DNA from 2 places in the Mesorhizobium sp. M0816 genome. Region 2 is predicted to be linked to the other one. Evidence: riboswitches for the same ligand, from Rfam matches in the RefSeq annotation. Region 2 holds a riboswitch; the other holds the start of a gene.

Region 1 (3,203 bases), on a different contig from region 2:
GAAACGATGGCCAGCGTCATGTCGTGATGCTGCGGGTCCATCGTGTCGATGTTGGAGCCGCAGCGGCGCCAGAATTCCGAGAGCTTTTCCAGTGCTGCGGGATCGGTACCGGGCAGAGGCGTGAAAATGCACCAGCGGTTCTCGAACAGTTCGGCAAAACCGGCGTCCGGTCCCGATTTTTCGGTGCCGGCCAAAGGATGGCCGGGGATGAAGTGCACGCCATCAGGCACATGCGGCTGCATCTGCGCGATCACCGATGCCTTGGTCGAGCCGACATCGGTGAGGATGGCGCCCTTCTTCAGCGCCGGCGCGATCTCCGCGGCGACCGTGCCTGAAGAGCCGACCGGCACCGAAACGATAACCAGATCAGCATCGCGAACCGCCTCTTTCGCATCCGTCGTATAGGTGTCGCCAAGGCCGAGTTGGCTCGCCCGTGCCAGCGTCGCGTCGCTGCGCGTCGAAATCGCGACTTGGCCGGCGAGTCCCTCGCGGCGGATGACGCGGGCCAGCGACGAGCCGATCAGGCCGATGCCGACCAGCGCGATCTTTTCGAACATCGGTGAGGTCATGGTGTTCTAGCTTTTCAGGAATGTCGCGAGTGCTGCGACAACGCCGCGATTGGCCTCTTCGGTGCCGATGCTCATGCGCAGCGCGTTCGGAAAACCGTAGCCGGAAACGCGCCGCAATATGTAGCCGCGCGCACTGAGGTAGTCGTCGGCGGCCGCCGCCGAATGCTTTTTGTCCTCGGGAAAGTGGATGAGGATGAAATTGCCGACGCTCGGCGTCACCCGCAGCCCGAGCCCGCTTAATTGCTCGCTCAGCCAGGCCAGCCAGGTCTCGTTGTGCGCGACGCTGCGTTCGATGTGGGCACGGTCGCGGATCGCCGCGATGCCGGCCTCGATTGCCGTCGCATTGACGTTGAAGGGTCCCCGCACGCGGTTGATCGCGTCGATGACGTGCATTGGCGCATACATCCAGCCGATCCGCGCCCCGCCCAGGCCCAATTTGGAGAAAGTGCGGGTCATGACCACGTTTTCCGCGCTGCCCACCAACTCGACGCCGGCTTCATAATCGTTGCGCCGGACATATTCGGCGTAAGCTGCATCCAGCACCAGAAGCACGTTTCGCGGCAGGCCGGCATGCAGGCGGCGGACCTCCTGGAACGGCACGTAGGTGCCGGTTGGATTGTTTGGATTGGCAAGGAAGATGATCCGGGTAGCCGGCGTCACCGCGGCGAGGATCGCATCGATATCGGCGCGTTCATCGGTCTCCTTGACCGTCACCGGGACGGCACCGGCCGACTGTATGTAGATCTTGTAGACCATGAAGCCGTGTTCGGTGATGATGGCTTCGTCGCCGGGCGCGAGGTAGGTCTGCGCCAGCAGGCCCAGAATCTCGTCGGAGCCGTTGGAGCAGACGATGTTCGCCGGGTTGAGCCCGTGCACCTCGGCGATCGCTTCCCTCAGGCGCCTGGCGCTGCCGTCGGGATAGACCGCGAGCTTGTCGGCGACCGCGCGCGCGGCCTCTATCGCCTTTGGCGAAGGACCGAGCGGGTTCTCGTTCGCCGACAATTTATGGACCTTGGCGACACCTTCAGGCGCCGCGCTCTTGCCGGGCACATAGGCTTCGATGTCCATGATGCCGGCGCGGGGCCTTGGACGTGTCTGATCCGGTGTCTGGCTCATTTCATGAAATCCGTCGAGAGTGCCTCCATCCGGAAGCCGCAGCGGAAATACAAGCCGTGGCCCGGAATGTCGAGGGGCCGGCAATTCGGGATCAAGAACTTGCCGTTGACGAAGCCATGCGCGAGTCATAGAAGAACGGCTACAGTTCCGTGGTGATTTGGCCGGTCGGCTTGCAGCCACGTTAAACAACTTGCTAAAGGGCCGTTTGCATCTTGTAACCGGCTTTGCGAAGGCATGGCCGGTTTTTTGTTGCCCAGACCGGTGGACAACTGAAGGCCGGGCAAGGAGATGTGATGGTCGCTTTGCGCGCGCGAAAAACCAACAACGAGGCCGACCAGCCGTCGAGCCCGGTGTTGCGTTTCGGCGCCGACAAGCCGCTCAAGCTCGACGCCGGCACGCTGCTGTCGCCGTTCCAGATCGCCTACCAGACCTATGGCACGCTCAACGACGCGCGCTCCAACGCCATCCTCGTCTGCCATGCGCTGACCGGCGACCAGCATGTCGCCAACACCAATCCGGTGACCGGCAAGCCGGGCTGGTGGGAAGTGCTGATCGGTCCCGGCAAGATCATCGATACCGACCGTTTCTTCGTCATCTCGTCAAACGTCATCGGCGGCTGTCTCGGCTCCACCGGCCCCGCCTCGACCAATCCCGCCACCGCCAAGCCCTACGGGCTCGACCTGCCGATCATCACCATCCGCGACATGGTGCGGGCGCAGCTGATGCTGGTCGAGCATTTCGGCATCGAACAGCTGTTCAGCGTGCTTGGCGGCTCGATGGGCGGCATGCAGGTGCTGCAATGGGCCTCCAGCTATCCGGAGCGCGTCTTCTCGGCGCTGCCGATCGCCACCGGCGCCCGCCATTCCTCGCAGAACATCGCTTTCCACGAGGTCGGCAGGCAGGCGGTGATGGCCGACCCGGACTGGCATGGCGGCAAGTATTTCGAGCACAGCAAGCGGCCGGAAAAGGGGCTGGCGGTGGCGCGCATGGCCGCCCACATCACCTATCTGTCGGAAGCAGCGCTGCACCGCAAGTTCGGCCGCAACCTGCAGGACCGCGAAGCCCTGACCTTTGGTTTCGATGCCGACTTCCAGATCGAGAGCTATCTGCGCCATCAGGGCATGACCTTCGTCGATCGCTTCGATGCCAACTCCTATCTCTACATGACCCGGGCGATGGACTATTTCGATCTCGCCGCCGACCATGGCGGCCGGTTGGCCGATGCCTTCGCCGGCACCAAGACGCGCTTCTGCCTGGTTTCGTTCACCAGCGACTGGCTGTTCCCGACCGAGGAGAGCCGCTCGGTCGTGCACGCGCTGAACGCGGCCGGCGCTTCGGTCTCGTTCGTCGAGATCGAGACCGACCGCGGCCACGACGCCTTCCTGCTCGACGAACCGGAACTGTTCGCCGCCATCAAGGGCTTCATCGCCTCGGCCGCGCGGGCGAGAGGGCTCGGCGCATGACCCCGAAAAGTTGCGGATTGTTCGGATCAGGACCATGTGCCAGGCATCAGCGCAT
Region 2 (3,203 bases):
CCAGCCCTTATCCGGCAACTCTCAGTGCCTGCTCGATGTCTTCGAGCAGGTCGTCGGCGTCCTCAAGGCCAACTGACAGCCTGAGCGTTCCCGGTCCGATGCCGAGCTCGGCGCGGGCCTCATCGGTCAAGTTCTTGTGCGTCGTCGTCGCCGGATGGGTGATCAGGCTCTTGGCGTCGCCGAGATTGTTGGAAATCAGCACGACCTCGAGTGCGTTCTGGAAGGCAAAGGCCGCCTGCTTGCCGCCCTTCACATCGAGGCAAATCAGCGTCGAGCCGCCCGACATCTGCTTCTGGACCACGGCCGCTTGCGGGTGGTCGGCGCGGCCGGGATAGATGACGCGGGCGATTTGCGGGCGCTCGGCCAGGAAATCCGCGATGCGGCCGGCACTTTCCGTCTGCTGGCGTACGCGTAGCGGCAGCGTCTCCAGGCCTTTCAGCAGCGTCCAGGCATTGAAGGGCGAGAGGCTTGGGCCGGTGTGGCGGAAATAGTCATGCAGGTTCTCGTCGATCCATTTCTTGTCCGACAGAACGATGCCGCCAAGACAGCGCCCCTGGCCGTCAATATGCTTCGTGGCCGAATAGACGACGATGTGGGCGCCAAGCTGCAGGGGTTTCTGCTGCAAGGGCGTAGCGAAGACATTGTCGACGATCAGCCTGGCGCCGATCGAATTGGCAAGTGCCGCGACGGCGGCAATGTCGACTACCTCCAGCGTTGGATTGGTAGGGCTTTCCAGGAAAAACAGTTTGGTGTTGGGCTTGACCGCCTTTTCCCAATTGGCGATGTCGGTGCCGTCGACCAGCGTTGCCTCAATGCCGTATTTCGGCGCCAGCGTCTCGACCACCCAGCGGCAGGAGCCGAACAGCGCGCGCGCCGCCACGATATGGTCGCCCGCCTTGGCGCTGCACAGCAGTGCTGCCGTCACCGCCGCCATGCCGGATGCCGTGGCGCGCGCGTCCTCGGCTCCTTCCAGCGCGCACATGCGTTTCTCAAACATGTCGACCGTCGGATTGGCATAGCGCGAATAGATGAAGCCCGGCTCCTCGCCCTTGAAGCGAGCCTCCGCCGCTTGCGCCGTCTCGTAGACATAGCCTTGGGTGAGATACATCGCCTCGGAGGTCTCGCCGAAGCCGGAACGCAGCGTCCCGGCATGCACGAGTGCGGTCTGAGGCTTCCAGTCGCGCTTCTTGGTCATCATTCCATCCAAACACCAAAATTGGTCCAAACAACAAAAAACCGGTCGCGAAAGTCGCAACCGGTCCATATGGCCTTGCGGCCCGACGGTCCTTTAGCGACTTGTTTAACGTGGCTGCAAGCCGACCGGCCAAATCACCACGGGATAACGAGCTTTAGACCCGCGCCACGCTTGCGTCAATTGCCGGCATGATTAAGAGGGTTGTACCAAGCAGGTGCCAAAGGCGTCCTGCGACAGAACAAGACCTCGCCCGGCGTTCGAACGGAGCCAGACCCTTGCGGCAGACAGGCATTCTTCCCGATCAGGATATTTCCGCGCTGTTCCAGACGGGCGCGCTGAAATCGCCGCGCACGCTCGATGCCGATCAGATCCAGCCGGCCAGCCTTGACCTCAGGCTCGGCGACAAGGCCTGGCGGGTGCGCGCTTCCTTCTTGCCCGGCCCGGACCACAGGGTTGTCGACAAGCTCGACCGGCTGAAGCTGCACGAGATCAACCTCGCCGAAGGTGCCGTGCTGGAAACCGGCTGCGTCTACATCGTGCCGCTGCTCGAAAACCTGGCGCTGCCCGCCCATATTTCCGCCTCCGCCAACCCGAAAAGCTCGACCGGACGGCTCGATATCTTCACCCGGGTAATGACCGACCGTGGCCACGAGTTCGACAAGATCGCCGCCGGCTATGAAGGCCCGCTCTATCTGGAGGTCAGCCCGCGCACTTTCCCGATCGTCGTGCGGACCGGCTCGCGGCTGTCGCAGATCAGGTTCCGCACCGGCAATGCGCTCTTGTCGGAAAGCGAGCTGCACGAGTTGCACCGCGCCGAGATGCTGGTCGCCACCGAACCGCCCAACATCTCAGGCGGCGGCATCGCGCTGTCGATCGATCTCGACGGCGACAAGGACGGGCTGGTCGGCTATCGCGGCAAGCACCACACCGGCCTGGTCGACGTCGACAAGCGCGCCGCGCAGGATGTGGTCGATTTCTGGGAGCCGCTCTACAAGAGCGGTGCCGGCGAGCTGGTGCTCGATCCGGACGAATTCTATATTCTGGTGTCGCGCGAGGCGGTGCATGTGCCGCCACTCTACGCCGCCGAAATGACGCCTTTCGACCCGCTGGTCGGCGAATTCCGCGTCCACTATGCCGGCTTCTTCGATCCGGGTTTCGGCCATTCGGCGTCGGGCGGCACCGGCAGCCGGGCGGTGCTCGAGGTGCGTAGCCACGAAGTGCCGTTCATCCTCGATCACGGCCAGATCGTTGGACGGTTGGTCTACGAGCACATGCTGAAACGGCCGCGGGCGCTCTACGGCACAGATCTAGGCTCGAACTATCAGGCGCAGGGTCTGAAATTGTCCAAGCATTTCCGCGCCGCGCGCTGAGCTTGTTCGCAATTCCGTCAGCCGCGAAACAGATATTCTTTCGCGGCGCCAAGGCAGCCATGAAACTGACCGATAAAGAGCAGTTCTCGCACTGCCAATCGCTTCTTCCCCCAAAATCCTCTGGTTTGCTTCTCGTCGTCAAGTGAGGCGCTTGAGCTGGACTGCAAGGGGAACAACTGCTTGTCGATACATCCCAGCACATGGGCTCTGGCGGAGTCGACACCGCAGGCTCTGCCATTGTCGTTCAGTCTGTCAGCGCGGAGTGCGGACGTCATGCGATCCGCGTTGCGCATCAGAAAGCTCACTTGCGATTTCGAATAGCCGGTGGCCAGAAGCCGGTTAGTCATCGACATCCGGGCCTCGCGATAGGATTTTGCGCTGCATTGTCCGGCGCTGTAAGCCGCTGGGGAGAAATAGGCGAGGAACAGGACTAAACTTACGAACACAGTGCCAATCCGCAGGCCGTTCATTTCTCGCCCCTGAATTATGTCACCAGTTTACAACGCCTTCACCGCCACCTTCACCGGCTGCTCGATTTCAAGCGGGTTGCGCAAAGGCAGGCCGAAATCCTGCGCCTCGATTTCGAATACGTCGCCGGCCTCGGTCCTGATGCCGTCGGCGAAGGACAGCGTCGCCGT

What was found. A riboswitch is a leader RNA that binds a small molecule or an ion and turns the genes downstream of it on or off. The one in region 2 is predicted to bind S-adenosylmethionine.
Region 1: another riboswitch for S-adenosylmethionine. It lies ahead of metX (homoserine O-acetyltransferase MetX); the one in region 2 lies ahead of NKI17_RS02560 (O-succinylhomoserine sulfhydrylase).

The regions. Positions count from the first base shown of each region.
Region 1 covers NZ_JAMYOT010000016.1:85,129-88,331, forward strand. The annotation lists gene NKI17_RS23545 (prephenate/arogenate dehydrogenase family protein) at 1-569, opposite strand, end outside; gene hisC (histidinol-phosphate transaminase) at 576-1,685, opposite strand; SAM riboswitch at 1,825-1,902, shown strand; gene metX (homoserine O-acetyltransferase MetX) at 1,979-3,148, shown strand.
Region 2 covers NZ_JAMYOT010000002.1:67,179-70,381, reverse strand. The annotation lists gene NKI17_RS02560 (O-succinylhomoserine sulfhydrylase) at 8-1,198, opposite strand; SAM riboswitch at 1,269-1,346, opposite strand; gene NKI17_RS02555 (2'-deoxycytidine 5'-triphosphate deaminase) at 1,471-2,565, shown strand; gene NKI17_RS02550 (hypothetical protein) at 2,583-3,035, opposite strand; gene araD1 (AraD1 family protein) at 3,063-3,203, opposite strand, start outside.